Regions from separate parts of the Kitasatospora sp. SC0581 genome, predicted to be linked through region 3. Evidence: riboswitches for the same ligand, from Rfam matches in the RefSeq annotation. Region 3 holds a riboswitch; each other region holds the start of a gene.
What was found. A riboswitch is a leader RNA that binds a small molecule or an ion and turns the genes downstream of it on or off. The one in region 3 is predicted to bind cobalamin.
Positions count from the first base shown of each region.

Region 1 (7,457 bases), on a different contig from region 3:
GGTTCCAACCGCACCCTCCCGCCCACCCCGCTGCAGCGGCTGCGGAGGCTGTTCGCCGGGAAGCCCGCCCCCAGGACGACCGCCGACGTCGTCCCGGGGCTCGAGGGAGGTGGTCACGTATGACCGATCCGACCAAGTCCCCCGCCGGCGCCGCGTCCGGCGAGCCGATGGTCCGCGCCGAGAACGTGCACAAGTCGTACGGCCCGGTCGAGGTGCTCAAGGGCATCGACCTGGAGGTCAGGCAGGGCGAGGTGTTCTGCCTGATCGGCCCGTCCGGCTCCGGCAAGTCGACCTTCCTGCGGTGCATCAACCACCTGGAGAAGATCAACGGCGGCCGCCTCTGGGTGGACGGCGAGCTGGTCGGCTACCGGCAGAAGGGCGACCGGCTGCACGAGCTCAGGGACCGCGAGGTCGCCCTCAAGCGGCGCGACATCGGCATGGTCTTCCAGCGCTTCAACCTGTTCCCGCACATGACCGCCGTCGAGAACGTCATGGAGGCGCCGGTCCAGGTCAAGGGCGAGAGCCGGGCCGACGCCCGCGAGCGCGGGATGGCCCTGCTGGAGCGGGTCGGCCTCGCCGACAAGGCGAAGAACTACCCCTCGCAGCTCTCCGGCGGCCAGCAGCAGCGCGTGGCGATCGCCCGCGCGCTGGCCATGAAGCCCAAGCTGATGCTCTTCGACGAGCCGACCTCCGCGCTCGACCCGGAGCTGGTCGGCGACGTCCTCGACGTCATGCGCGGCCTCGCCGAGGAGGGCATGACCATGGTGGTCGTCACCCACGAGATGGGCTTCGCCCGCGAGGTCGGCGACGCGCTGGTGTTCATGGACGGCGGGGTGGTGGTCGAGTCCGGCAACCCCCGCGAGGTGCTCACCGACCCGCAGCACGAGCGCACCAGGGCCTTCCTCTCCAAGGTGCTCTGAGCCCGTACGCCCGGCGCCCGGCAGGTCACTCCTGCCGGGCGCCGTCGTTTTGCCCGCCCGGGTAATAGGCTGGAGGCAGTCAGCCCGTTACCGACCCCCCTGGAAGGACCCCTGTGGAGCTCGCCGCCTACGCCGATCTCGCCGTCCGGCTGGTGAACACCGAGGAGCCCGAGCGCGGCACCGACTCGCTGACCTCCGTGGAGGCGGTGCGCGGTCTCTTCTCCGACTCCTCGCGGGCCCGCTCGCTCGCCGACGAGTCCGACGTGCCCCGGCTGCGGGCGGTGCGGACCCGGCTGCGCGGGGTCTTCGAGGCCGCCGCCGGCGGGGACGAGATCCGCGGCGTCGACCTGCTGAACAGCCTGCTGATGGAGTACCCGGTCAGCCCGCTGATCTCCGGGCACGACTACCTGGACGACGCCGGGCGGCCGCGCTGGCACCTGCACCTGGCCGACAACTCCCCCACCGCCACCGCCCACTTCAGCGCGGTCGCCTGCATGGGCCTGGCCGTCCACCTCACCGAGCTGGGCGCCGACCGGCTCGGCATCTGCCAGGCCGCGCCCTGCCGCAACGCCTACCTGGACACCTCGACCAACCGCTCCCGCCGCTACTGCTCGGACCGCTGCGCGACCCGCGCCAACGTGGCCGCCTACCGGGCCCGCAAGCGCCTGGAGGCGGAGGCGGCGGCCCGGGCGTAGCGGCCCGCTAGACCTCCTCGACCCAGGCGCCGAGCCGGCGGGCCAGGCCCGGCACCCGGGCCAGCCGCGGGGTGAGCAGCAGCCGCTCCAGCCGGCGCCCCGGCGCCAGCCAGACCGGGCTCGGGCGCAGCCGCAGCAGCACCCGGCCGAGCACCAGCTCGTCCGGGACGGCGCCGTAGCTGCGGCTGTCGCTGTCCACCGGGCGGTTGTCGGAGAGCAGCCACCAGCCCGTGGCCCGGCGCTCGGCGGCCCGCTTCACCACCAGCAGGTCCTGCTGGAAGGGGTGCCGGAAGACCACCACCGCGCCGGGCCGGATCGGCGCGCCGTAGCGGACCAGCAGCCGGTCGCCCTCGCGCAGGGTCGGGACCATCGACGGCCCCGCCACGTCGACCAGCCCGAACGGCAGCGCGCCGCCCGGGCCGCGCTCCCCCGCCCCGGCGCCCTCCGCTCGCGTGCTCCGCGCCACGACTCCTCCTCCCGCCCCCGCTCGCGCCCCCAGTCTGCCGTACGGACCGCCGTCCGTCCGATGTCCGGATTGCGCCGGTTCCCGGTCCGTCTTTCGCCCTAGGCCCACCGCCCGATCGCGAAACCGGGAGGGCGGAAGGGTAATCTCGGGCGCGGGAAGACGATCTAAGGAAGGACTCCCATGTTCTCTCGTCTGTTTGCACCGCGCGCCACCGTCCACGCCCACTGCGACCTGCCCTGCGGCGTCTACGACCCCGCGCAGGCCAAGCTGGAGGCCGAGTCGGTCAAGGCCACCCAGGAGAAGTACCAGGCCAACGAGGACCCGCACTTCCGCGCCCGCGCCGTCATCATCAAGGAGCAGCGCGCCGAGGCCGTCAAGCACCACATCTCGGTGCTGTGGAGCGACTACTTCAAGGCCCCGCACTTCGAGAAGTACCCGCAGCTGCACCAGCTGATCAACGACACCCTGAAGGCCGCCTCGGCCGCCAAGGCGTCCACGGACCCGGCCACCGGCCAGGCCCTGCTCGACCTGATCGCCCAGGTCGACAAGATCTTCTGGGAGACCAAGCAGGCCTGAGCCTGACGCGTCGCCACCCGACCGCCCCCGTCCGCACCGCCGGACGGGGGCGGTCGTGCGTTCACGTCCGACCCGGCCCGGTAAGGGTTGCCTGCCCTGAGTGGCTGTTATGCTGCCAGGGCGTCCGAGGGGGAAGTCCGGTGCGAATCCGGCGCTGACCCGCAACGGTGAGCACGGCCCGTACCCGCCCGTACGGCCGCGCCAGCCCGATCGCCCTCGGCCGCCGACCTCCCGACAACTCGCCGCGGACTGCGAGGGGAACGGCGCCCCGGCACGCCCCCGGCCCGCGCCCGCCCCGGCGCGCTCCCGGCCCGAGGCAAGGCGCACCCGTGAACCGCGCACCCGTCAACCGTGCAGTCGGCCCGCCCACTCGCCGAATACCCGTCGTCCCGCTCGCCGCCGGACTCGCCGCCGCCCTGCTGCTCTCCCTGGTCTGCGGGGTCGCCCTCGGCTCCTCCGGGCTCGGCCTGCCCCGGGTGCTGCGGCTCCTGGGCGCCGGGCTGACGGGCGGCCGGCTGGACGCGGACGAGGCGGCCGCGTACGCGATCGTCTGGGAGATCCGGCTGCCGCGCACCGTGCTGGCCGCCGTGGTCGGCGCCGGGCTGGCCGCCTGCGGGGTCGCCGTCCAGGCCCTGGTGCGCAACGCGCTGGCGGACCCCTTCGTGCTCGGCATCTCCTCCGGCGCGGCCGTCGGCGCCAACGCCGTGATGCTGTTCGGCGCCTTCGCCTCGCTCGGGGTGTGGGCGATCTCCGCCTCCGCCTTCGGCTCCGCGCTGGCCGCCATGACCCTGGTCTACGTCGCGGCCCGCACCGCGTACGGGCTCACCCCGCTGCGGCTGGTGCTCACCGGCACCGCGCTGTCCTACGGCTTCTCCGCCGCCACCACCCTGATGGTCTTCGCCGCCGACCGCGGCGAGGCCGCCCGGGACGTCATGATGTGGCTGCTCGGCAGCCTCGGCGGCGCCACCTGGGGCAAGGTGCCGATCGCCGCCGTCACCGTGCTGGCCGGGCTCGCCTACCTGGCCTGCACCGCCGGGCGGCTGGACGCGCTCGCGATGGGCGACGAGACCTCCGCCTCGCTCGGTGTGGACCCGGACCGGCTGCGCCGCGAGCTGTTCGTGGTGACCGCCGCCGTCACCGGCACCGTGGTCGCGGTCAGCGGGGCGATCGGCTTCGTCGGGCTGCTGATGCCGCACCTGGCGCGGATGCTGGTCGGCGCCGGGCACCGCCGGGTGCTGGTGGTCGCGCCGCTCGCCGGGGCGCTGCTGCTGGTCTGGGTGGACATCGCCTCGCGCACCCTGCTGGCGCCCGCCGAACTGCCCGTCGGGGTGTTCACCGCGGTGCTCGGCGTGCCCGCCTTCCTGGTGATGATGCGCCGCCGCGGCCAGGCCTTCGGAGGTGCCCGGTGACCGCGACGACCGACCCGACCCCGGTGCACGCCCAGGACCTCGCCGTCGACGGCGTCTCGGTGGAACTGGCCGGCACCCGGCTGGTCCACGAGGTGAGCCTGGCGGCCGCCGCCGGGCAGGTGGTCGGCCTGATCGGCCCCAACGGCAGCGGCAAGTCGACCCTGCTGCGCTGCGTCTACCGGGTGCTGAAGCCGGCCGGCGGCGTGGTCCGGCTGGCCGGCGACGACCTGCACGCCCTCACCGCCCGCGAGAGCGCCCGCCGGGTGGCCGCGCTGACCCAGGAGCACTCCGCCGAGTTCGACTTCACCGTCGCCGAGGTGGTCGCCATGGGCCGGCTGCCGCACCGCCGCGGCTTCGGCGCCCAAGTCGACGGGGACGAGCGGCGCTGCGCCGAGGCGCTGCGCAAGGTCCGGGCCGGGCACCTCGCCGAGCGGGGCTTCCTGAGCCTGTCCGGGGGCGAGAAGCAGCGGGTGCTGTTCGCCCGCGCGCTGGTCCAGGAGCCGCGCCTGCTGGTGCTCGACGAACCCACCAACCACCTCGACATCGCGCACCAGTTGGAGGTGCTGGCGCTCGCCCGCGAGGCCGGTCCGACGGTGCTCACCGCGCTGCACGACCTCAACCTGGCGGCGGGCCACTGCGACCTGCTGTACGTCCTGCGGGACGGCCGGATCGTCGCCTCCGGGCCGCCCGACGAGGTGCTCCGACCCGCCCTGCTGGCCGAGGTGTTCGGCGTCCGGGGCACCCCGGTGCGCCACCCGGAGACCGGCGCCCTCCAGCTGCTCTTCGACCGCCTCCCCTGACCCCCAAGGAACTCCCGTGCGCACCAAGGCCGTTGCCGCCACCGCCCTGCTCGCCCTCGGACTCGTCGGCTGCGGCGCCGAGATCGCCCCGAAGGAGGCCGCCACCGCCTCCGCCCACTACCCCGTGACGGTGGACAACTGCGGGGAGAAGCTCACCTTCGCGCAGAAGCCCGCCCGGGTGGTGACCAACGACGTCAACATCACCGAACTGATGCTCTCGCTCGGCCTCGCCGACCGGATGGCCGGCTACGTGATGCCCGACGACAAGGGGAAGATCGACCAGGTCGCCTGGAAGGACGGCTACCAGCAGACCACGTGGCTCTCCAAGAAGATCCTCACCAAGGAGATCGCGCTGGACGCCATGGCCGACCTGGTCTTCGCTGGCTGGCACTACGGCTTCGACGAGGGCAGCGGCGTCACCCCGCAGGCCTTCAAGGCGCTCGGCGTCGACTCGTACGTGCTCAGCGAGTCCTGCCGCAGCGGCAAGGGCACCGAGCGCGGCGTGATGGACCCGCTGGAGGCGCTCTACACCGACCTGGCCAACCTCGGCGAGATCTTCGACGTCAAGGACCGCTCCGACCAGCTGATCGCGGACTTCAAGGCGCGGATCGCCGCCGTCCCGCCGGCCGAGCGCCACCCGTCCGTCTTCCTGTACGACAGCGGGCAGGACAAGCCGTACACCGCCGGGAAGTTCGCCGCCGCCAACGAGATCATCGCCAAGGCGGGCGGGACCAACATCATGGGCGACCTCGCCGACAGCTGGGTCACGGCCGGCTGGGAGAGCGTGGTGCAGCGCGACCCCGAGGTGATCGTGATCAACGACTACGCGACGCCGAAGGCCGAGGAGAAGCGGAAGTTCCTGATGTCCTTCCCGCCGCTGGCCGACGTCGCCGCGGTCAGGAACGGCCGGATCTTCGTCATGGACTACGTCGACCTGGTGGAGAGCCCGCGCAACCCGGCCGCGATCAGCGCGCTGGCCGCCTACCTGCGCACCGTGCCGGCCTCCTGACCGGCCCGGATCCCGCTCCTCCGGGTCCGGGCGGCCGCGGGCGTACGCTCAAGGTACGAGCCGACGGAACCCGACCGGAGGAGCGAGATCATGACCACCACGACGGCCCCCGCCGCCTTCGACACCCGCGCACTGCGCGAGGGCATCGAGCGCCGCGACGCCGAGGCCCTCCTGGCGCTCTACGCGGAGGACGCCGAACTGCGCATGGTCGACCGCAAGACCCAGCCCAGCCACCCCCTGGTGATGCACGGGCGGGAGGAGATCGGCGCCATGCTGGACGACGTCTACGGCCGCGAGATGACCCACACACTGGAACAGGTGGTCGTCCAGGGCGACCACGTCGCCTTCCTGGAGTCCTGCCGGTACCCGGACGGCGTCCGGGTGCTGATGTCCTCGATGGCCGGTCTGCGGGACGGCCGGATCATCGACCAGACCTCCCTCCAGGCCTGGGACGAGACCGGTCCCGAGCAGTAGGCTCACGGACATGATCCGCACCGCCGTCGCCACCGACGTCCCCGTCGTCCACGCCATGATCCGCGAACTCGCGGAGTACGAGAAGGCCCTGCACGAGGCGAAGGCCACCGAGGAGCAGCTGCACGAGGCCCTGTTCGGCGAGAACCCGGCCCTGTTCGGGCTGATCGCCGAGGACGACGCCACCGGTGAACCGGTCGGCTTCGCGGTCTGGTTCCGCAACTTCTCGACCTGGCGCGGCACCCACGGGATCTACCTGGAGGACCTGTACGTCCGCCCGGAGGCGCGCGGCGGCGGCCACGGCAAGTCGCTGCTGCTGGAACTCGCCCGGATCGCCGTCGAGCGCGGCTACTCCCGGGTCGAGTGGTCGGTCCTGGACTGGAACCAGCCCTCGATCGACTTCTACAAGTCGATCGGCGCGGTGCCGATGGACGAGTGGACGGTGTACCGGCTCTCCGACGGGGCGCTGGCCGCCGCCGGGCAGCGCTGAACGGCTCCCGGGAGTCCGGGGAAAGGGTCTGCCACCCTGCGTCGCAATGCCTTACCATGAGTAACTCCCGAACCGGGGTGCGGAAGGCAGAGCGATGGCGGATCCGCGGCGCCGGGCCCCCTTCGGGGGTAGCAAGCGGTAACAAGCGGGGTACCAAGAAAGCACAGCGCGCCACCCAGGAGGCAAGGGTGTCCCAGATCGACGGCGATCTCGGCGTTCAGGACTTCGTGGAGGTCCGGCTGCCCGCAGCCGGGGCCTACCTCTCCGTCCTGCGAACAGCGACGGCCGGGTTGGCGGCCCGGTTGGACTTCACGCTCGACGAGATCGAGGACCTGCGGATCGCGGTCGACGAGGCCTGCGCCATCCTGCTCCAGCAGGCGGTGCCCGGCTCCGTACTGTCCTGCGAGTTCCGGCTGGTCGGCGACTCGTTGAAGGTCACCGTCTCCGCCCCGACCACCGACGGCAAGGCTCCCGAACGGGACACCTTCGCCTGGACGGTGCTCTCCGCCCTGGCCGGCGAGGTCGACTCCTCGGTCGCCGAGGACAGGACCGTGACGATCAGCCTGCACAAGAAGCGCGGCGGGTCCCCCTCCCACTAGTCGGGCGCCGGACCGCACCGCA
Region 1 covers NZ_JBLRWA010000008.1:236,448-243,904, forward strand. The annotation lists gene ACLWS4_RS16330 (amino acid ABC transporter permease) at 1-123, shown strand, start outside; gene ACLWS4_RS16335 (amino acid ABC transporter ATP-binding protein) at 120-920, shown strand; gene ACLWS4_RS16340 (CGNR zinc finger domain-containing protein) at 1,034-1,615, shown strand; gene sodX (nickel-type superoxide dismutase maturation protease) at 1,623-1,985, opposite strand; gene sodN (superoxide dismutase, Ni) at 2,262-2,657, shown strand; cobalamin riboswitch at 2,739-2,864, shown strand; gene ACLWS4_RS16355 (FecCD family ABC transporter permease) at 2,987-4,066, shown strand; gene ACLWS4_RS16360 (ABC transporter ATP-binding protein) at 4,063-4,866, shown strand; gene ACLWS4_RS16365 (ABC transporter substrate-binding protein) at 4,883-5,875, shown strand; gene ACLWS4_RS16370 (nuclear transport factor 2 family protein) at 5,966-6,349, shown strand; gene ACLWS4_RS16375 (GNAT family N-acetyltransferase) at 6,360-6,836, shown strand; gene ACLWS4_RS16380 (anti-sigma regulatory factor) at 7,025-7,435, shown strand.
Region 1: linked by a shared signal. The riboswitch ahead of ACLWS4_RS16355 (FecCD family ABC transporter permease) and the one ahead of ACLWS4_RS34285 (prenyltransferase/squalene oxidase repeat-containing protein) in region 3 are both predicted to bind cobalamin.

Region 2 (7,457 bases), on a different contig from region 3:
CGCGCCGAGCGGCCCGGGCCCGTCCGCCCGGTCCGCCACGGTGGACAGGTCCAGCGAGTCCTCGGCGTCCAGCCAGAGCCCGGGCAGCATCGGCAGCGTGCCCAGCACCGGACGGCCGGTCAGCTCGTGCAGCATCTCCAGCCCGGGCGCCAGCAGCCGCGCGTCGCCGCGGAACTTGTTGACGAACCAGCCCGCCACGTGCCGCTGGTCCTCCGCCGACAGCAGCGCCAGCGTCCCGTACATCGCCGCGAAGACCCCGCCGCGGTCGATGTCCCCGACCACCACCACCGGCAGGGCGGCGGCCGTGGCCAGGCCCATGTTGGCGATGTCGCGGTCGCGCAGGTTGATCTCGGCGGGCGATCCCGCGCCCTCGCAGACCACCACGTCGTAGCGGCCGCGCAGGTCGGCCAGGCACTCCAGGGCGCGCTCCAGCAGGACGGGCTTGCGCTCGCGGTAGTCCAGCGCGCCGACCTCGGCCACCGGCCGGCCGAGCAGCACCACCTGGCTGCGGCCGTCCGCGCCCGGCTTGAGCAGCACCGGGTTCATCGCCGCCTCCGGCTCCACCCGGGCGGCCTGCGCCTGCATCGCCTGGGCGCGGCCGATCTCGGCGCCGTCGGCGGTGACGAAGGAGTTGAGCGACATGTTCTGCGCCTTGAACGGCGCGACCCGTACGCCCTGGCGGGCGAGCCACCGGCAGATCCCGGCCGTCACCACGCTCTTGCCCGCGTCCGAGGTCGTCCCCGCGACCAGCAGTGCGTTGCTCATGCCCGTCCCCTCTTCTTCAGCAGTGCCCGCAGCAGGACGTGCCCCGCGACCGTCGTACCCAGCGCCAGTGCGCCCACCCGCCGGGAGAGCGCGCAGGCCCGCTCGATGTCGTCCACCGTCACCGGCCGCAGCTCCGCGCCCAGGACGGGCCGGTGCTCCACCCGCTCGCCGTACCGCAGCGTGCCGCCCAGTCGGACGCCCACCGCGCCGGCGAACGCCGATTCGGCCTGGCCCGCGTTCGGGCTCGGGTGCGCGGAGCCGTCGCGCCGCCAGACCCGCCAGGCGGTCCGGGGCTCGGGGGCGGCGGCCACCGTCAGCAGGGCCGTCAGCCGGGCACCCGGCCAGCCCGCCACGTCGTCCAGCCGGGCCGAGGCCCAGCCGAACCGGGCGTAGCGGGGCGAGCGGTGGCCGACCATGGCGTCCAGGGTGTTCACGGCGCGGAAGGCCAGCAGGCCGGGGGTGCCGGCCAGGGCGCCCCAGGTCAGCGCGTTCACCACGGCGTCGGCGGTGTTCTCGGCCACCGACTCGACCACCGCCCGGGCGATCTGCTGCCCGTCCAGCGCGCTCGGGTCCCGCCCGCACAGGTGCGGCAGCCGCTCCCGGGCGGCGGCGAGGTCGCCGGCGGCCAGCGAGCGGCCGATGGTGCGGGCCTCCCGGGTCAGCGAGGTGCCGCCGAGCACCGTCCAGGTCGCGGCCGCCGCCAGCGCCGCCCGGCCCAGCGGGCGCCGGCCCACCGTACGGTCCAGGGCGACCGCGCCCGCCGCGACCGCGCCCACGCACAGCGCGGTGTACCCGGCCCCGGCGGCGCGGTCGTCGCGCCACAGCCGCCGCTCCAGCCGGGTCGCGGCGCTGCCGAAGAAGGCCACCGGGTGGCCCCGGCGGGGGTCGGCGAAGCGGGCGTCGGCGGCGTAGCCCGCGGCGGCGCCGAGCGCGAACACGGCGGCGCGGGCCAGCGGGCGCGAGGCTCGGGTCAGCGGGCGCGGAGCGGGGGAAGGCGCGCGCGGGGTCATCGGCCGCACGGCGGAGGGCAGCTCGGAGTCCGGCCGGGCGGGGCAGCCTGCATCGCGTGCGTGTCCTCACTCAGGGTCCGCGCCCTGGATCGACGTGACGGCGGCGAGAGTCTCCTGGCTTCCGGGTCGAACGCACCCCCGGAGCCTTCCAGCGGCCGTCGACGGCCCGCCGTGGCGATGTTCCGAGCGTGCTCCCCGGTGACAGTGGCGGGACCGCGCCGGACTTCCACCGGCTTCCTCTCCATGCCTCCGTTTGGCCCCAGGATCCCATCACGGGCCCGAACCGGGAGTCAACCGAGGTCACGGAGGGGTTGGTCACACGGGGACGCCGCTGACGCCCGGTCGGATCGCCCGGCGCGGCCCCGCCCCGACCCCCGCCACCGGCACCCCCTGAGTACCGCCCTGAGCACCGCCCTGAGCACCCCGGGAGCGCCCGCCGGGTGACCCGGACGGCCCAGCCCGGTGGCCGGTCGGGCGGAGCGCCGGTGAACTGGGGCTCGAACACCGTCCGGTCCGTGAAGAACGTCCGTGAACAACGTCCGTGAACAACGTCCGTGAACAACAGAGCGGGGAGCGAGATGCGTTGGGGAACCGCCGCCGTCGTGGCGGCCGCCGCGGTGGGGGCCGCCGTGCTGGTGGTCGGCCGCCGGGCCTCCGAGCGGATGGTCCGTCCGGTGACCGCCGTCCAGGAGTCCGGGCCGGTCCAGGTCCGCGCCCTCGCCGCCGGCCGGGTCACCTTCACCCGCGGCCCCGCGAGCCTGCGCCCCGGCCGCTGGGCGGTGGAGTGGGCGGACGGCGGGCACGCGGTCGTCGAGGAGGTGCTGCACGCCGACGAACAGGGCGTCACCCGCCGACTGGTCCGCGCCGACCGGGGCACCCTCGTCCCCGGCACCGAGGTCCGCTTCACCCCGCGGGTCCACCTCGGCGACCCCACCGAGGCGCTCGGCCTGGCCTTCGCCGACACCACCGCCGACGGCGAGCTCGGCGCCCTCCCCGCCTGGCGGCTCGACGGCAAGCGCGGCACCTGGGTGATCCTGGTGCACGGCCCCGGCGACGACCGCCGGCAGACCCTCCCGGTGCTCCCCGTCCTCGACCGGCTCGGCCTGCCCGCCCTCGCCGTCACCTACCGCGGCGACCGGGGCGCCCCCGCCTCCCCGGACGGGCTCAGCCACTTCGGCGAGACCGAGTGGCGCGACATCGAGGCGGCGGTACGGCTGGCGCTCGACAGCGGCGCGGGCAAGGTGATCCTGTACGGCTGGTCCGTCGGCGCGACCATCGTGCTGCAGACCGTGGCCCGCTCCGCCTGGTCGCACGCCGTCCGCGGCCTGATCCTCGACTCGCCCGTGCTCGACCTGCCCGCCTCCGCCCGCCGGGACGCCGCCCGGGCCGGCTTCCAGGGCGTCGCCGCCGAGCTCGGCGCCCTCGCCGCCGAGGGCCGCACCGGGGTCGACCTCGCCGACTTCGGCCGCATCGCCGACGGCACCGACCTGCGGGTGCCGACCCTCCTCCTGCACAGCCCCGAGGACAGGATCGCGCCCTTCGGCGCCGCCGAGAAGCTGGCCGCCGCCCGCCGCGACGTGGTGAGCCTCCAGCCCTTCCCCGGCGCCGACCACGCCACCCTCTGGAACACCGCCCCCGACCGCTACACCGAACTCCTCCGCCGCTGGCTCACCCCGCTGCTCTAGGGCCTGTCTTCGGACTCCCGTCGTTCGCCCCGCAGAGGCGAGTCCGAAGACCGGCCCTGGCCCCTCAACCACCCCCCCTGTGCGCGAGGGCGTTTTCGGCTGGTCCCCGCCGCTTTTCCCGGTGCGATTCCCCCCGTCCGAGAATGAACGTTCCTCCCATTCCTCCGGGCCCGCGTGAAAAGTCGGCCCGGCCGACTTCCGGTGCGGCTCGATCCCGATCACCGCGCCCGCCATCCGTCCGGATTCGGGCTGGACAGTCCCGCCGGGCGTCGCCGGGCCGAAACGCCCCCGTACGGGCCCCTCGGCTGTCAGGAGCAATATTTGGCCCGGCCCCTTACCCCCCACCCGTACGCACGGTGACCGCCCGAGCATTCCCGGCAACCGGCCCGCCCCCTGTGGCATGGGCAGGTCACACGTTTCCGGCCAGGCGGTTTGCCGTTGTTGCCCGATCTTGCGGAGGTGCCACCGGCGGTCGCCCGGTCGTACGGACAACCGGATGTGACAGAAGGCCGGTACAAGGGGAAGACTGCTCGACGTGACGTCTCGGAACCCGCGCGACCGTGATGCCCCGCTCCCGCCGACGATCGGTACCGGTGCGACGGTGACCCGTCTCCCCGGAACGGCCCAACGGCCCGCCGGTGGCAGGCCGGGCGGGGCGGGAGTCCCCCGTAACGCAGTACCCCGGCGACGAGGGCCCGCTCCGGCTCCCGGGCGGGGCAGGGTTCCCGTGCCGGAGGGCTTTCCGGCACCCTCCGAGCTGGCGCCGCTGGCCCGCCGGATGCTGGTGGACGCCGTCCGGGTCGCCCGCTGGGCCGGTGAGCTGGCCGAGGTCGACAAGCGCGGCGAGCTGCTCCCGGACGACGCCCGCGCGGCGGGCCGGGCCCTGGCCATGACGGTCGGTGCCGCCGCCAAGGCGTGGGGGCAGGCGCTGCTGGTGGGCCTGGTGGAGGCCCGGGACGGCGGAGCCGGCCCCGGCTGGCGCCTGCACGCCTGGGAGCACGACGACGAGGCCGTGGTGCGCGGCTGGTCGGCGCTGTTCGATGCCTGGACCCTGCTCGCCCCGGTGCCGCCCGCGGCGCTGCGCGGCGTCTTCGCCGTCCTGGCCGGGCAGGCCGTGGACCAGGCCCCGCAGCTGCTCTCCTTCCTGCACCTGGTGGACGGCCCGGTCGCCGAGAGCGAGCTGCTGGAGCTGCTGCGCCGCGGCCTGGACGAGCGCCGGGTCGGCACCGGCCTCGGCGGACCCGGCCTGTCGCCGGTGCCGCACGCGGCCTCGGCCGTCTCCGCCGTCCGCGGCACCTGCCGCGCGCCGCAGATCGACACCCCGGCCGCGCCCTCGGACGTGGCCGCCGTCCTGGACTGGATGCTGGACGGCCTGGCGGCCGTCGGCGCCCTGGTGCGCAGGAACGACGCCGCGGAGCTGTCGCCGCTCGGCCACTGGGCGGTGCGGGCGAAGCTGGAGGAGATCTGCACGGTCGCGCAGACCGCGGCCGGGCACATCGAGCAGAGCGCCTTCGAGCTGCTGAACGCCTGCGCGGACTACTCGCCGGGCCCGGCCCGCGCCGAGTTCCGGGCCTGGGTCGCGGCCCGGCCGGCCGACCGGGCGGTGGGCGAGCTGCTGGACGCCGCCCAGGGCGACGACGCGCTGGTGCGCGGGCTGGCCTTCGAGGCGCTGCGGGTGGCCGGCGGACCGGCCGAGCAGGCGGTGCGCGCGGCGGTGGACGAGCCGGTGCTGCGCCCGTACGCGCTGCTGTGGCTGGCGGAGCGCGCGGACGAGGGCGTCGCCCCGGCGGACGTGCTGGGCGCGGAGGACGCGGCCTGGCTCTGGGTGGACACCGCGGCCGCGGTGCTCGACCACGGCGAGACCGAGCTGCTGGTGGGCCACGTCGAGGGCGCCGCGGCGGGCGACCCGGTCCGGCTGTTCGCCCGGGCCCGGCAGTCCGGCCACCCGCGGGCGGCCTCGGTGCTGACGGCGGTCTCGAGCGTGCACCCGGACCCGGGCGTGGCCCGGGCGGCCCGCCGCTCGGCGTTCAGCGTGCACACCGGCGGCGCCTGAGCCGCACGGGCGCACGGGAACACGGGCGCACAGGAACACGGGAACACGGAAAGGGCCCGGAACCATCAGGTTCCGGGCCCTTCCCCATGTCGGTCGTGGGACGGCTCAGCCGAGCCGCGACTCCGCCCGCCGGGCGCGGACGTCGCCGACCTTCTGCCCCACCTTGCGGCGGATGACCAGCAGCGGCGCCATCGCGGCGAGCGTGATCTGGGCGAACGCGCCGACGTGCATCAGGCTGTCGCCGCCGGGCAGCCCGGTCGCCCAGGCGGCCAGGCAGCCGATCGCGACGACGACCCAGCAGAGCGTGGCGGTGGCCAGCAGCCCCTGCGGCTTCGGGTACTCGATCCGGCTGACCATCAGGTACGCGGCGCCGAAGATGGCGAGCAGACCGGGCAGGAACGGCGGGTCGAGCAGCACGATGGCGATCACCGTCATCGCGCCCATCGGGCAGGGCATGCCCTGGAACACCCCGGGCCGCATCTTGACGGCCGAGAAGCGGGCCAGCCGCAGGACCACCGCGAGCAGTACGGTCAGCGCGATCAGCGCCGACAGCTTGCTGTTGGAACCCGGGGAGACCATGCCCCAGACCGCGACGAAGTAGGCCGGCGCGATGCCGAAGCTGATCAGGTCCGCGAGGTTGTCCAGTTCCGCTCCGAGGGCGGAGGAGCGCAGCTTGCGCGCCACCAGCCCGTCGAAGAGGTCGCACATCGAGCCGATCAGCAGCAGCGTGACCGCGGTGGCGGCGCTGTGCCGGTCCGGAGCGGCGTCCGGGTTGGTGATGTGCGGGACCAGGACCCCGGTGGTGATCGAGTAGATCGCCAGGAAGCCGCAGACGGCGTTCCCCAGGGTCAGGAAGTCGGCCGTGGACAGGTGCTGGGGAGAGCGCGGGGCACGCAGCTCGCGGTCCCGTGCCCAGCGGCGGCGGCGCAGGGCCGTCTCCTCGTCGTCCAGGCCGACGATTGTCTCAGGATCAGTCACGGTCAAGGCGCGTCACCCCGGCTGTGGTCTTCTGGCCGACCTCGACGCCGACCTCGACGCCGGCCGGCAGGTAGGTGTCGACGCGGGACCCGAACCGGATCAGACCGATCCGGTCGCCCTGCTCGACCTTGGTTCCGGCGTCCACGTACGGCACGATGCGGCGGGCCACGGCCCCCGCGATCTGGACCATCTCGATGTCGCCGAGCTCGGTGTCGAAGTGCCAGACGACCCGCTCGTTCTGGTCGCTGTCCTTGTTGAACGCGGGGACGAAGCCGCCCGCGACGTGCTCGACCGACGTCACGGTGCCCGGCAGGGGCGCGCGGTTGACGTGGACGTTCAGCGGGCTCATGAAGATCGCGACCCGGGTGCGGCCGTCCGGCCAGGCGTCGATGCTCTGCACCACGCCGTCGGCGGGGGAGATCACTCTGCCCGTGCCGATCTCACGCTCGGGGTCGCGGAAGAACCACAGCATGCCCGCGCCGAGGGCACAGGCGGGTACCGCAGCCAGGGCCCACTTGCCGCTGCGCCGGGTGAGGGCGGTGGTCACGGCGGCCGTGGCGAGGGTGGGGACGAACCAGGGGGTGGCTCCGCGCGCGATGGTCACGCGGGGTCGCCGACCGGCCGTCGGGGCTGCGAGGGCATCGCGGTCCGTGACGGAGGTGTGAGGGGACGGGCTGATGGGCATCGAAGACCTTTGTCGCGGGGGATCATGGCCGCTGGACGGGGGCCACCGCGGAATCGGTAATAGAGGGACGGCTTGCTGTCCCGGTGGATGCTATCGGGAGCAGACGGTGGGTGGGCAACCCGCCTGCTCGTTCACGTGTCCGGTGGCGGCGCGTGTGCGCGTCCACTCCTACGACCGTAGCTCGGCCCGGTCCGGTTCCCAAGGGACCCGACAGGGCTGGTGACTCTTGTCTCAACGGGTGCGCGGACGGAACCCGGCGGACGAAACGGCCGTAGCGGCCG
Region 2 covers NZ_JBLRWA010000006.1:286,982-294,438, forward strand. The annotation lists gene ACLWS4_RS13800 (cobyric acid synthase) at 1-765, opposite strand, end outside; gene ACLWS4_RS13805 (cobalamin biosynthesis protein) at 762-1,775, opposite strand; cobalamin riboswitch at 1,883-2,016, opposite strand; gene ACLWS4_RS13810 (alpha/beta hydrolase family protein) at 2,354-3,460, shown strand; gene ACLWS4_RS13815 (hypothetical protein) at 4,188-5,513, shown strand; gene ACLWS4_RS13820 (CDP-alcohol phosphatidyltransferase family protein) at 5,619-6,497, opposite strand; gene ACLWS4_RS13825 (phosphatidylserine decarboxylase) at 6,484-7,176, opposite strand.
Region 2: linked by a shared signal. The riboswitch ahead of ACLWS4_RS13805 (cobalamin biosynthesis protein) and the one ahead of ACLWS4_RS34285 (prenyltransferase/squalene oxidase repeat-containing protein) in region 3 are both predicted to bind cobalamin.

Region 3 (7,457 bases):
AGGGTCTCCTCGACGCGCTTGCGCATGGTCTCCGGCGGGATCGCCAACTGCTCCATGACGTACGCCAGTTCCTCCTCCACCGTGTCGGTGGTGAAGCCGGCCAGCGGGTCCTGCCCGACCACGCCGACCACGTCGGCGAGTTCGCGCGGCGGGTGGTGGGCGGTGTCGCGGCCGTCCACGGTGACCCGGCCGCGCAGGGTGCCGCCGGTGAAGTGCGGCACCAGGCCGTTGACGGCGCCGAGCAGGGTCGACTTGCCGACACCGGTGCGGCCGACCACCAGGCAGAGCTCGCCCTCCGGGATGTGCAGGTCGACGTCGCGCAGGACGGGCGTGCTCTCGCCGTCGTACACCACGCCGACCCGGTCGAATCGGATCACGTGCTCACCTCGGAGGTCGTGCGGTCGGTGCGGTCGGTGGGAGCGGCATCGGGACGTGCGGCCGGGCGCGGCCCCGGCCCGGCGGCGGGTCCGGGCGTCCGGCCGGGCGGCGGCGAGACGATCCCGGCCGCCCCCGCCAGCAGCAGGGCGAGCACCGGGACGAGCGGCAGAGTCGGCCAAGTCAGCGGGTACAGCGAGGGGTTGAGGTCGGTGGCGTCGTAACCGACGGTGGCGAACAGCAGCACGGCGGCGGTCACCCCGCAGCCGGCCACGCCCCACTCGGCGGCCCGCCAGCGGTCCGGCCGGTAGGTGGTGCGCCGCACCCGCCGCCCGCCGAGCAGCAGGCCCGCCACGCAGAGCACGGCGCCCGCGAGGAAGGCGGGCAGGCCGAGCGCGGCCGGGGCCGTCCCGTCCAGCAGCCCGTACACCCCGGCGCACAGGCCGCACATGCCGAGCAGCATCAGCGCGCCGGTCAGCCGGCGGGAGCGGCGCGAGGCGGTGCCGGAACGCCCGTAGCCGCGCGAGTCCATCGCGGCCGCGAGGCTGAGCGAACGCTCCAGCGCGTCCTCCAGGACCGGCACCACGATGCTGCGCAGGGCACGGACGCCCTTGCGCCGCCCGGCACGCAACCGCCGTGCCCGGGCGACCCGTTGGACGCTCTGCACCAGCTGGGGCGCGACGCTGAGCGACACCGTCACGGCGACGCCCAGCTCGTACAGGGCCCCGGGCAGCACCCGCAGCGCCCGCTTGGGGTTCGCCAGGGTGTTCGCGGCGCCGATGCAGCAGATCAGACAGGCCAGCCGCAGCCCGTCGAAGGCCGCCGAGAGCGTGGCCTCCAGCGAGACCGGGCCGCCGATCTCGATGCCCGCGTACCAGGCGGGGGTGGGGATGTGCGGCAGGGAGAAGAGCAGGTGGTCGTGCGGGGTGACACCGGTGGCGAAGACGCACCGGAAGACCACCCGGATCGCCACCACCGTCAGGGCCAGCCACAGGTAGTAGGCGAACCCGCGCGCCCACGGCGCCTCGCTGCGGCGGGCGGTGACCACGAAGCCGAGCACGGCGAGGACGAGCAGGAGCAGCAGCGGGTTGGTGGTGCGGCTGGCCGCCGTCGCCAGGGCCAGCGCCCAGGCCCACCAGGCCAGCGGGTGGAGGTTGCGCGGAACGCGCCGGCCCCCCGCGGCCCGCCCGGGGGCGCGCTGCGGGGAGCCGGACTCGCGTGTGTCGAGCGTGCCCACCGGATCACTCGGCCCGTCGGCGGCGGCGCCGGGCGGCCACCACCGTGGCCACGCCCAGCGCCACGACGAGGACCGAGCCGAGCACGGCGGGGACCATCGACCCGGAGTCGTGCGGGGCGTCGGCCACCGGGTTGGCGTCCACCACCCCGCCGGGCACGGCTGCCGCGGACGTGGGCCCGGCCTCGGCCGCGGCCGTCTGCGGTGTCGACTGGTCGCTCGGGGCGTCGGTCGGCGGGGCGGTGGACGGCTCGGCCGGCACCGGCGTGGGGTCGGGCACGCCCGACGGGGTGCTGCCGTCCCCGGGGGTGGCGGCGGGGTCCGTCCCCGGGGTCGCGGCGGACGCGGGCGGACGGGCTCCGCCGGGCTGGGGTGTGGCGGGGGCCGGGGCCCGGCCGCCGGTTGAGCCAGTGCCGCCGGTTGACCCGGAGCCGCCGGTCGCACCGGAGCCGCTGCCGCCCGTCGTACCGGATCCGCCCGTCCCGCCGGAACCGCCCGCCGCTCCGCCGGAGCCGCCCGTCGTGCCCTGGCCGGGGTCGGCCGGCTGCCCGCCCGGGCTGGAGTTGTGGGCCCGGACGCTGTCCGGCGAGATCGTCGGACGCCCTTCGGTGCCCTCGACGTTGGTGCCGCCGAAGATCCACAGGTCGACGCTGCCGGGCTTCGGCTGGTAGAGCATCGCGCCGAGCTGGCTGTAGGACCACTCGTTCTGGCCCGGATCGGCGTGCCAGTACGACCAGTACGCGGTGGCCGGGGGCGTCAGGACGCACTTCTCCTGCTCCGGCGTCGGGTACTGCTTTCCGCCCTGGAAGCCGCTGTAGCCGATCCGGCAGATGAAGGCCGGCCCGTCGTGCCCGGTGCCGGTGGTCTTCCAGCCGCCCTGGTTGAGCAGGGTGAACCCGGTGGTGGGCGTGGTGCCGCAGGAGCGCAGCAGCGGGCCGCCCCACTTCCCGAAGTCCACGGCGAGTACGGCACCGGAGGTGGTGGTGCACTGCTCGATCGGCAACGGGGTCGCGGCGGCCGGGGCGGTGCCCGCGGCGACGCCGCCGAAGGCGAGCGCGAAGGTCAGCGACGCCGCCCCGGACAGCCGGGCGAAGCGCGTGCCGAGCCCCCGGCTCACCGGTGACGCCCCGGGGCGGCCGCGGTGCGGCGACGGGCGACGAGGACGGCCCCGGCGCCGAGCGCGGTCAGCGCGCCGGCTCCCGCCGTCAGTGCCAGTGCCTGGCTTCCGGTACTGGCCAGGCCGCCTGAACCGGTCCGCACCGGTACGCCCCCGGCCTCGGCGGCACCGCCGGACGACGGGGCGTCGGTGGCCGGGGCCGGCCCGGTCGTGGTGGGCGAACCCGTCGGGGAGGACGTCCCCGTCGGGGTACCTGTCGGAGTCCCGGTGGGAGTAGGCGTCGGCGTGCCCGCGAGGTCGCGGGACAGCGTCCCGAAGGAAATGCCGGTGGCACCGCCCAGCACCTGCGTGGACGCGCGGACGTCCGACCCCCGCTGCCCGGCGGCCGCGACGTTGAACCCGCCGTCGCCGTTCTGCTGCCCGGCGAGGAAGTCGAGCGCCTTGGCGATCTGTCCACCGTAGGCGGCCTGGCGCAGCGTCATGCCCTGGACGGCCAGCGCGGCCGAGTTGGTGGAGTCGCCGGACGCGCCGGGGAAGCCGCCGTCGGGCAGCTGCCGCGCGGCGAGCCAGCCGAGCCCCTGGTCGACCGCCCGGGCGGCCTCGTCCCCGGGGACGAGGGCGAGGGCCATGACGGCCATCGCCGTGCTGTCCACGTCGGAGTCGCCGGTGGCGGGGATCAGGCTCGGCCAGGAGCCGTCCGGGTGCTGGAGGCCCTTCAGGTAGGCGATCGCGGGGGCGGCGCCGGTGGACTCCCCGGCCCGAAGCTGGGCCATGACGGCGAGCGCCTGGGAGAAGACGGAGGTGGCGTAGGCGTAGTTGCCCGGGGCGGCGCAGCCGGTGGTCGCGTCGGCCTTGGCGCACACCAGCGCGGCGAGGGCGGCGATCAGGTCGTGGCCGCCGAAGTCCCGCGGGTTGCGGCCGACGGCCTCGGCGAGCAGCGCCTCCTTGCCGATGGACCCGCCGCCGGCGTACTCGGTGCCGATCGCGGTCCAGTCGTTGACGGTGCGCTCGCTCGCGTCCTTGCCCTGCTGGTCGAGGAAGTCGACGATCCGGCGCAGCGCGGCGTCGTCGGTGCCGGTCGCGGCGAGGGCGTAGGCCCCGTCGATGGTCAGGCCGAAGTCGGCGAAGGCCGGGAAGCCCTCGTAGTAGTGGCCGTCGATCAGGCGGGACGGGTCGGTGAGGTAGGCGCTCCCCCTGGCCGCGTCGGGCTTCCTCCCCGCGGGCGGGGTCGGCGTGGTGGTGGGGCCGTCCGGGTTGTGCCGGACGGTGGTGAGATCGGTGCCGGTGAGGGCCAGGAGGGCCTGCTCGGTGGCGACGGCGTCCGGGTCGGTGGTCGACTCGTCGGGGCCGAAGCCGCCGTCCTTGCCCTGGCGGGCGGCGAGCCAGGCGGTGGCGGCGGCCCGGCGGGCGTCCTGGCCGGTGGCCCGGAAGACCTGGGCGGCGATCGCGGTGCTGGTGGTGTCGCCGGGGGCGCCGGGGTACGGGAGGAGGGAGCCGTCGGGCTGCTGGCTCGCCGCGAGCTGGTCGGCGGCCTTCCTGGCGGCCGCTTCGTAGCCGGGGGCCGTCCGCAGGGCGAGGGCGGCGATCGCGGTGGCGGACGGGTCGGACTCGCAGTGGTCACCCGCGACGATCATCGAACCGGCCATGCCGCCGTCGGCGCACTGGAAGGCCGCGAACCGCGCGAGGGCCGGGGCGGGCGGTGTGACGCCGGCGCGCTGGAGGGCGATGACGCCGAGGGACTGGACCCAGGGCGAGGACGCGCCGAGGAAGTCCCCGGCGGCGGTGCACCTGCCGTTCTCCCCCGCCCCCGTGCAGACGTGGTCGGTGAGCGCGGCGACCGGGTCCCGCCCGCCGAAGGCGCGCGGGTCGCGGCCGGTGCTCTCGGCGACGAGGGCCAGCAGGGCGGCGGCCCTGGTGTCCGGCGCGCCGGCCGGCCCGTCGGGGTGCAGGAACGCGTCGGTGTGGGCGTCGAGGAAGGCGACCACCTTGCGCAGCGCCGGGTCCTGCGTCCCCGCCGCCGCGAGCGCGATGGCGGTGAGGGCGGTCCGGGGGTAGTCGGGCCCCGGGGCGGCCCAGTTCTCCATGTGGTCGCCGCCGACGAGTTGGCCGGCCAGCCAGGCCGCGGCGGCCGCCGGGTCGCCCGTGGCGGAGGGGGATCCGGTGGGGCTCGGGGTCGTACTCGGGCTCGCCGTCGCCGACGGGGAGGCGGAGGGCGAGGGGCCGCCGTTCCTGGCGCGGACGGAGTCCGGGGTGAAGTTCGGCGCCCCGCTGGTGCCGCCGATGTCCGTACCGCCGTAGACCCAGGCCTCGACCTCGCCGGGCTTGGGCTTCTGCGTGCCGGCCCCGAACCGGCTGTAGGACCAGGCCTGTTGGCCGGGTTCGGCGATCCAGTACGACCAGTACGCGGTGGCCTGCGGGGTGTTGACGCACGGCTCCTCGGCCGGTGTCGGGTACTGGGCGCCGCCGTTGAAGGTCCCGGTCCCGAGCCGGCAGATGAAGGCCGGTCCGTCGTGCTCGGTGCCGGTCGTGGTGAAGCCGGCGTTGTGCAGCAGGTTCATGCCCGTCGTGGGGTGGGCGTCGCAGCCCCGGACGACGCCGCCGCCCCAGTGGGTGAAGTCGACGGCGACGATCGCGCCCGTCGTCGCCGTGCACTGCTCGATCGGGTCGGCCGAGGCGGTACCCGGGTACCCGAGCAGGACCGTGCCGCAGGCGGCGACGGCGACGGTGCCGGCGACCACCAGCGAGGCGAGGTCCCGGTTCCTGTGACGTGTGCGATTGCTGCTGACCCTCACGACGACTCCCTGGTCGGTCGACACGCGAGGCGACGGCGCAGCCGACGGTCGCCCGCGGGCACGGGGCCGTCGAAACCGCGTCGTAGTCCGCGACGACGCAAGTGCTCTGTGAACAGACCCCCGGTCCAGGCATTCCGGCTCACCCACCCTCAGGTGGGTCCACGGTTGCGGGTCAGCGCCGGAGTTGGACCGGCTTCCCCTGAATGCCGAGGGCAAAAAATCGGTTCATCAGACCACGCTGACCGACGGAGAGTCAACGGGGCGTCAGGTCGATCACATCACCTCGTCGGGCGATGGACCTGTGCGGTAGCGTCCGCGGTGGCCGAGCGGGGGAACCCGGTGCGAACCCGGGGCTGACGCGCAGCGGTGTGGGGCGGTGACCGTGCCGTCCCGAGCCCGAATGCCCGCCCGGCCATGCACCACGGCGAATGCCGGCCCACGCGATCCGGGCGGCGACCGCTCCGGCAGTCGCGCGCCCCGAGCGGACGCGGGAGTCCCGGGGCAGGGTCGGCGCCCGCCACCCCAAGGAGCCTGTCCCGTGCCCCTCCGCACCTCGTCCCGCGCCGCCTCGGCGACCACCGTCGCCCTGACGGCCGGCGCCCTGCTGCTCTCCGCCGTCCCCGCCCACGCGACGGCCACCCCGGCCCAGATAGCCACCTCCAAGAGCACCGGCGTCACGTACCTGAAGTCCCTCCAGGCCGCCGACGGCAGCTACGTCACCGGCGGCGGACTCTCCAACGAGTGGGCGTTCAGCGCGCTCGCCGCCGCCGGAACGGCCGCCGCCGACGTGACCCCCGGCGGGGACAGCAGCAGGAACGCCCGCCTCGTCTACCGCAACCAGCTCGCCGCCCCCGGCTGGCCCGGCACCTCGCCCGTGGCCACGGACTACGAGCGCGCCGTCCTCAACGCTTACGCGGCCGGCATCGACCCCGCCCGCGTCGGCCCCGGCCGCAACCTCCTCGCCGACCTCACCGCCTACTGGCAGACCGCCGAACCCGGCTACTACGGCCCGTCCGCCAACTTCAACGGCACCGTCTTCGGCCTGCTCGCCCTCGCCGGCGCCAGGACCCAGGCCGGCGCCCAGCGCGCCCCGCAGCCGCTGCTCGACGCCTCCGTCACGGCCGTGCGCGCCAACCAGCACAACGACGGCGGCTGGAACTACAGCAAGGCCGCGGGCGACCCGACGGCACTCGCCCAGGGCAGCGACATCGACATGACGGGTGCCGCCATGGCCTCCCTCTGCACCGCCGGAGTGCCCAACACCGATTCCGCGGTCGTCGCCGCCAAGAACTTCCTCAAGGGCAAGCTCGCCTCCTCCGGCGCCTTCAACGCCATGTTCGGGGTGAACACCGACTCCAACGGCTGGGCCGTGTCCGGCCTCAACGCCTGCGGCATCAACCCCCAGGGCACCGACTTCACCAGCGGCACCGGCAAGACCCCGGTCGACTTCCTGATCTCCCAGCAGTTCAAGCCCGGCGGCGGCTTCAAGTACCTTCCCACCGACACCAGCCCGTCCGCCTACGCCTCCGTCGACGGCCTGCGCGCCGTCGCCGGTGCCGGGTTCACCGCCACCCCGCCCGCCCCGACCACCGCGGGCGAGCCCGCCTGGGCCGCGACCACCGACTTCACCGCCGGCACCGCCGCCCGGCTCCCGCTGGTCGTCGACGACGGCACCGGCGCGCTCAGGGTCTGCGCCGTCACCCTCACCCCGACCGGCACCACCGCGACCCTTGGCGACGTCCTCGACGCGGCCGCCACCGCGACCCCGAGCGGCTGCGTCACCTCCGTCACCCCGTCCACCGGCGGCGGCACCGTCACCGCGCTCAACGGCACGGCCAACGCCGGCTCCTCCACCTGGAAGCTCAGCCTGGACGGCGCCACCGCCACCCCGGCCGCCCGGGCCGCGACCGTCCACCTCGGCGACACCGTCTCGCTGCGC
Region 3 covers NZ_JBLRWA010000039.1:30,008-37,464, reverse strand. The annotation lists gene ACLWS4_RS34300 (ABC transporter ATP-binding protein) at 1-377, opposite strand, end outside; gene ACLWS4_RS34295 (CbiQ family ECF transporter T component) at 374-1,612, opposite strand; gene ACLWS4_RS34290 (hypothetical protein) at 1,617-2,726, opposite strand; gene ACLWS4_RS34285 (prenyltransferase/squalene oxidase repeat-containing protein) at 2,723-5,518, opposite strand; cobalamin riboswitch at 5,625-5,769, opposite strand; cobalamin riboswitch at 5,848-5,924, shown strand; gene ACLWS4_RS34280 (hypothetical protein) at 6,057-7,457, shown strand, end outside.

Region 4 (7,457 bases), on a different contig from region 3:
CCAAGACCTTCGACGCGCTCTACGGCCCGACCATGGCCGAGATCCGCGGCTTCTCCCAGAAGCCCTTCTTCATCAGCGAGACCGCCTCCGAGCAGGGCAAGCGCCAGCACGCGGACATCGACCAGCTGTTCTCCGGGCTGGAGGCGCACGACGACATCGTCGGCTTCGTCTGGTTCAACATCGTCAAGCGGGCGGACTGGCGGGTCGAGGCCGTGCCGGACACCCTCGCCGCGTTCAAGCAGCGCGTGTCCGACCCCCGTTACGGCTTCGACATCCGGAACCCCTGATGAGCACTGAGTCCGAGTTCTCCCCCGTCCCGCACGGCCGCTCCGCCCACGACCCGGCCGCCGAGCCGGACCCGGACGGGCCCGGCGCCGTGGCGGTGGACAGCCCCGACGGGCCCCGCCCCGCCGTAACGGTCGACAACCCCGACGGCGTCGAGCTGGCCCCGTACACCATCCCGCGGGTCCCCGCGATCGGCTGGGACCCGGGCACCAGCCCCCGGCGCCGGTGGATCGCCCGCGGGCTGCTGGGCGCCGTCCTCACCGTCCAGGCCGCCCTCTCGCTGCGCCTGCTGGCCGCCGCGCACCCCGACGAGGCCGCCGCCATGGTCGCCGGCCGCCAGCAGCTGGCCCACCTGCTGCACGGCACCCCGGTCACCACCGACCTGGTCGACCGGGTGCACGGCTCGCCCTGGCTCTACCCGCCGCTGGCCGGCGCCGCCGCCGACGCCAACGGCATCTGGGGCACCCGGCTGCTCAGCCTCGGTTTCGCGCTGCTCACCACGGTCCTGCTGTACTCGCTGACCCGGCGGCTGTTCAACGAGCGGGTCGCCATCTGCGCCATCGCCGGGTACGCCGTCCTCCAGTCCACCGTCGTGGTCGGCTTCTACGCCGCGCCCGAGTCCCTCGCCGTCCTGCTGGTCGCCCTCGCGGCCTGGACCACGGTGTTCACCGCCGGCCGCCATCCGGCCCTGGCCCTGCTCGCCGCCCCGCCCACGGCGCTGGCCTGCGCCACGGCCTACTCCGCGGCCTTCGCCGTCCCCGCCCTGGTGGCCCTCGCCTTCGCCTGCGCCCGGCCGTACCACCGGGTGGGCCCGGCCGCCCTGCGCTCACTGCTGACGGCCCTCGGCACCCTCGTCCTGCTGCTCCCGTACGGCACCCTCGGCAAGGTCGCCGGGTGGTCGCCCTCGCGCGGCAACGCCCCCGGCTCGGCCGGCTCGGTCCTGCTCGGCACGCTCCAGTGGGCCGGCCTGTTCACCGTCCTCGCGGTGGCCGGCACCATCGCCTACGCGCGCCGCGAACAGATGCCCGAGCACGACGCGCCGGAGAAGGAGCCCCTCCCCACCACCCGGGGCCGGCGCGCCCTGCTCGGGGCCGTCCTGACCGCCACCGCCCTGCTGGTCCCCGCCGCCCACCTGTGGACCGGCACCTCCGGCGCGCTGTTCCGCCACCTCGGCTACGGCATGCTGCTGGCCGCCCCGCTCGCCGGGGTCGGCCTGACCCGGCTGGTCGGCGCCCACTTCCGCCACCCCCAGCTCGGCATCCTGGTCTGGGTCGCCCTGCTCGCCCTCGGCCTGGAACAGTCCGCACTGCGCTACCAGAACGGGCCCGACTCCGGCCGCCTGCTGGCCGTCCTGCGGGTCCACACGGAGCCCCAGGGCCGCTACCTCACCGAGGTCGACGGACTCGCCGAGTACTACCTCGGCGGCGTCTCCAAGCCCGAGCAGTGGGTCTCCGCGCGCGCCGGCACCGACTACCGCGACGGGGCCGGGGTCGAGCACCACGGCGACGACGGCAGCGTCGCCGCGATCCGGGACGGCTGGTTCACCATGGTCGTCCTCGACAGCACCGCGCCGAGGGCCACCGACCGGGCCCTGAGCGAGGCCCTGGGCGCCGCCGGACACTACCGGCTGGTCGCCCAATTCACCTCGCCGACCGGCGATTCGAGCACGTACAAGGTCTATCTGAAGCACTGACCGGCCGCCCGGCCCACGCACATCCGCGACACGACAGGCACAACATATGGTGCCGCCGCAGTCCGGCGGCACAACATGTATGCTCGCTTCTGCTGTCGATGCAGGGGAACCCGGTGCGAATCCGGGACTGCCCCGCAGCGGTGAGCGGGCGGCTCCAGCAGCCGCACCCCGCGAGTCCGAGTACCTGCCGACGGCGTGCGCCACGGCCCTCCCGCAGAGGCCGCGCCGGCACCAGCAGTACCCCTCCGGGCCTCGCGGGCGGGCCGGGGAGTCACCTCGCGCGACGCTTTTTGCGTTCGCGCCGTGCTCCCCTGCCCAGATCGGCCCGGTGGCCCCCCGAGCACCGCCGCCGATCGCCGCCAGGAGAGAGCGCCTTGACCACCGCTGCCTCAGCCACCCTGCCCGCCCAGGGCTCCGGTACCGCCTTCACCGACCCGACGGTCTCCGACCCCGGGGGCGCGCTGCTGCGGCTGCTCACCGACCGCAGCACCGACCTCACCGAGGTCGACCCCGGCCATGTCGCCGCCGCCGCGCTGCGCGGCCGCCACGCCGGCTCGGACTTCGCCGAGCTGCGCGGGCTGGCCGTGGACGCCGCCGCGTCGATGATCGCCGAGGACCCCCAGTACTCGAAGCTGGCCGCCCGCCTGCTCGCGCTGGAGATCGTCGACGAGGCGAACAGCCAGGGCTCGGTGTCCTTCTCCGCCTCGATCGCCGTCGGCCACACCGAGGGCCTGATCGGCGACACCACCGCGGACTTCGTCGCCAAGCACGCCGCCGCCCTGGACGCGCTGATCGACACCGCCGGCGACGACCGCTTCGAGTACTTCGGCCTGCGCACCGTGCAGTCCCGCTACCTGCTGCGCCACCCGATCACCCGCAAGGTGATCGAGACCCCGCAGCACTTCCTGCTCCGCGTCGCCTGCGGCCTGGCGGTCGGCGACTCCGAGCAGTCGGTGCGCGAGGTGGCCGAGCTGTACGGCCTGATGAGCCGCCTGGAGTACCTGACCTCCTCGCCGACGCTGTTCAACTCCGGCACCCGGCACCCGCAGATGTCGAGCTGCTACCTGCTCGACTCGCCGCTGGACAACCTGGACTCGATCTACAACCGCTACGCGCAGATCGCCCGCCTGTCCAAGCACGCCGGCGGCATCGGCCTGTCCTACTCGCGCATCCGCTCGCGCGGCAGCCTGATCCGCGGCACCAACGGCAAGTCCAACGGCATCGTGCCGTTCCTGCGCACCCTCGACTCCTCGGTCGCCGCCGTCAACCAGGGCGGCCGCCGCAAGGGCGCGGCCTGCGTCTACCTGGAGACCTGGCACGCCGACATCGAGGAGTTCCTGGAGCTCCGCGACAACACCGGCGAAGAGGCCCGCCGCACCCACAACCTCAACCTGGCGCACTGGATCCCGGACGAGTTCATGCGCCGGGTCAACGCCAACCAGGACTGGTCGCTGTTCTCCCCGGCCGACGTGCCGGAGCTGGTCGACCTGTGGGGCGCCGACTTCGACGAGGCCTACCGCAAGGCCGAGCTGGCCGGCAAGGCCGTCCGCACCATCCCGGCGCAGACCCTGTACGCCCGCATGATGCGCACCCTGGCGCAGACCGGCAACGGCTGGATGACCTTCAAGGACGCCTCCAACCGCGCCGCCAACCAGACCGCCCTGCCGGGCCGCACCGTGCACTCCTCCAACCTGTGCACGGAGATCCTGGAGGTCACGGACGACTCCGAGACCGCCGTCTGCAACCTCGGCTCGGTCAACCTCGGCGCCCACGTGGCCCCCGGTGCCACCGTCGACGACCTGCTCGGCGCCATGGACTGGGAGCGCCTCGACGCCACCGTCCGCACGGCCGTGACGTTCCTCGACCGCGTGGTGGACATCAACTTCTACCCGACCACCGAGGCCGGCACCTCCAACTCCCGCTGGCGGCCGGTCGGCCTCGGCGTGATGGGCCTCCAGGACGTCTTCTTCAAGCTGCGGATCGACTTCGACTCCGCCGAGGCCGCCCGCCTGTCCACGCTGATCGCCGAGCGCATCATGCTCACCGCGTACGAGCGCTCCGCCGACCTGGCCGAGCAGCTCGGCCGCCACGAGGCGTACGGCGAGACCCGTGCCGCCCGCGGCGAGCTGCACATCGACCACTTCCCGACGGCCGCCCCGCAGTGGGCCGACCGCTGGACGGCGCTGCGCGCCCGGATCGCCGAGACCGGCCTGCGCAACTCGCTGCTGCTGGCCATCGCGCCGACCGCGACCATCGCGTCCATCGCCGGCGTGTACGAGTGCATCGAGCCGCAGGTGTCCAACCTGTTCAAGCGCGAGACGCTGTCCGGCGAGTTCCTCCAGGTCAACCCGTACCTGGTGCGCGAGCTCAAGGAGCTCGGCGTCTGGGACCAGCAGACCCGCGACGCCCTGCGCGACGCCAACGGCTCCGTCCAGGACCTGAACTGGCTGCCCGCCGGGGTCCGTTCGCTGTACCGGACGGCCTGGGAGCTGCCGCAGCGCGCGCTGATCGACCTGGCCGCGGCCCGCATGCCGTACCTGGACCAGAGCCAGTCCCTGAACCTGTTCATGGCGGCGCCGACCATCGGCAAGCTCAGCTCGATGTACGCCTACGCGTGGAAGGTCGGTCTGAAGACCACCTACTACCTGCGTTCGCGCCCGGCCACCCGCATCGCCCAGGCCGCGTCCGGCACCGCCCGTGCCGCCGCGCCGGCGCCGGTGCCCGTGAACACCCCCTCCCTCACCCCGGAGCAGGAAGCCGCCATCGCCTGCTCCCTGGAGAACCCCGAGTCCTGCGAGGCCTGCCAGTGACCACCCCCGAAGACCGCAAGATGCTGCTCGACCCCGGCTTCGAGCTGACCCTGCGCCCGATGCGCTACCCGTCGTTCTACGACCGGTACCGGGACGCGATCAAGAACACCTGGACCGTCGAGGAGGTGGACCTGCACTCCGACGTCGCCGACCTGGCGAAGCTCAGCGAGGGCGAGCGCCACCTCATCGGCCGGCTGGTCGCGTTCTTCGCGACGGGCGACTCGATCGTCTCCAACAACGTGGTGCTGAGCCTCTACAAGCACATCAACTCGCCCGAGGCGCGCCTGTACCTCTCGCGGCAGCTGTTCGAAGAGGCCGTGCACGTCCAGTTCTACCTGACGCTGCTGGACACCTACCTGCCCGACCCGGAGGACCGCAACGCGGCCTTCGCCGCGGTGGAGAACATCCCCTCCATCCGCCAGAAGGCGCAGTTCTGCTTCAAGTACATGAACGCGGTCGACCACATCGACTCGCTGCAGACCAAGGAGGACCGCCGCGCGTTCCTCCTGAACCTGATCTGCTTCGCGGCTTGCGTGGAGGGCCTGTTCTTCTACGGCGCCTTCGCCTACGTGTACTGGTTCCGTTCGCGCGGCCTGCTGCACGGCCTGGCCACGGGCACCAACTGGGTGTTCCGCGACGAGTCCATGCACATGGACTTCGCGATGTCGGTGGTCGACACCGTCCGCGAGGAGGAGCCCGACCTCTTCGACGACGAGATGGCCAAGCAGGTCACGGAGATGCTGGAGGAGGCCGTCGAGGCCGAGCTCCAGTTCGCCCAGGACCTGTGCGGTGACGGCCTGCCCGGCATGAACACCGCCTCGATGCGCGAGTACCTGCAGGCCGTGGCGGACCAGCGCCTGGCCCGCCTGGGCCTGCCGATCCGCTACGGGTCGACGAACCCGTTCGGCTTCATGGAGCTCCAGAACGTCCAGGAGCTGACCAACTTCTTCGAGCGCCGCGTCTCGGCGTACCAGGTCGCCGTCGAGGGCTCCGTCGCCTTCGACGACGACTTCTAGGAAGCACACGCAACACCAGAGGTGCCCCGCACGGCTCGGCCGTGCGGGGCACCTCTGTCGTTGCGCGCCGTCACCCGGCGTCGCCGTTCCCGGCCCGTCGGCGGCCGGCGGTGAGGTCGGCGTCGGCGGCGGCGAGGATGCGGCCGAAGGTGTGGGCGATGAGGGGCTTGGCCAGGGCCCGGGTCAGGGCCGCGCCGAAGGGCAGTCGGACCTGGAAGGTGGTCGTCCACGCGACCTCCGTCCCGCCGGGGACCTCGATGAAGGTCATCCGGCCGAGTTCGTGCCGGGACGGCGGCAGGCTGCGCTCGACGGTGTAGTCGAAGCCGTACGGCCGGTTGTACGCGGTGACCCGCTCGCGGAACCAGCCGATCGCCCAGGTGTGCACCCGCACCGCCCCCACGCCGTACGGCGCACCGGCGCCCGGCCGGGCCAGGCGGGCCCGGAGGATGAGCGGGGAGCGGGTGTAGTTGGTGGTGGTGGCGCACCAGTCGAACACGTCCTCGATCGGTGCGGCGATGACGCGTCGGACGGTCAAGGTCTCCATGGTCATGTCCCCTCTCTCGGTCGGCGGCGGCGCGGACTGCGGCCACCGCGCCCGACAGATGGACCGGGGAGCCGTCGGAAACGTGACACCGGGGCCGCCGCCCCGTCCCGGAGCGCCTCCGACCATGCCCTGAAACTATCGAATCTGCTACGGTCGTACATATGACGAAAGATACCGGCGCCCAGTCCGCCGTGACCGAGCTCCGGATGCCCCTCGACACCAAGGTGGTCATCTGGGCCTTCTGCGGCGCGGTCGGCGCCGGCCTCGGCTTCGCCGTCCCGTGGCTCCTCCAGTTCGCCGCCCGGCACCCGATCCCCTACGCGGACACCGTGCGCTTCCTGGGCTCGTTCACCTCCCCGGCCATGGTGATCGGCCGACCGGTGGCGCTCGCCGCCGTCGGGCTCGTGGTCGGGATGTTCGTCACCTACCACGCCGCCACGCTGCGCATCTCGGACGAGAGCATCACCGTCGTCGAGGGCGACGACAGCCGGGTGATCGCCCGGGACCAGGTCGGCGGCGTCTTCCGCCACGGCGGCAAGGTGCGGATCGAGTCACCGGTCGGCCGGGTCCTCTTCGACGACGACGTCGAGGGCAGGAAGGCGGCCATCGCCTCGGCCTTCCGCCGCCACGGCTACCCCTGGGAAGGCGCCTGAGGCCCCGCGTGCCGGATGTGGCACATTGACCGGACGGCCCCAGCCCCGGGCCCCGTGATCGAGAACCGAGGTCTCCCGTGTCCGCAGACAACGCCGCGCCGTACCGACCCGCGCCGCGCACGGTCGTCGAGGCCTGCTTCGACCCGCAGGGCACCGCCCCGCTCGACTACGTCTACGACGTCGCCGCGGCGGCCGGCCTGGCGGACCAGCCGGTACGGCTGGCCGTACGGCGGCTGGAGGCGGCGGGCGTCCTGCGGCAGGAGGGGCGGGGCCGCAAGGGCCGGCTCGTCCTGACCGACGCGGGCCGGCTCCGCTCGGACCTGGACGTCCGGTTCGTCGCGCTCGCCTACGCCCAGGACGCCGGGCGCGCCCCCTGGGACGGGCTCTGGCGCCTCTACACCTTCTCCGTCCCCGAGCGGCACCGGGCGGAACGCGACGCCCTGCGCACCGCGCTGA
Region 4 covers NZ_JBLRWA010000008.1:271,325-278,781, forward strand. The annotation lists gene ACLWS4_RS16490 (glycoside hydrolase family 26 protein) at 1-287, shown strand, start outside; gene ACLWS4_RS16495 (glycosyltransferase family 39 protein) at 287-1,978, shown strand; cobalamin riboswitch at 2,051-2,185, shown strand; gene ACLWS4_RS16500 (ribonucleoside-diphosphate reductase subunit alpha) at 2,377-4,788, shown strand; gene ACLWS4_RS16505 (ribonucleotide-diphosphate reductase subunit beta) at 4,809-5,804, shown strand; gene ACLWS4_RS16510 (SRPBCC family protein) at 5,875-6,348, opposite strand; gene ACLWS4_RS16515 (hypothetical protein) at 6,510-7,001, shown strand; gene ACLWS4_RS16520 (transcriptional regulator) at 7,079-7,457, shown strand, end outside.
Region 4: linked by a shared signal. The riboswitch ahead of ACLWS4_RS16500 (ribonucleoside-diphosphate reductase subunit alpha) and the one ahead of ACLWS4_RS34285 (prenyltransferase/squalene oxidase repeat-containing protein) in region 3 are both predicted to bind cobalamin.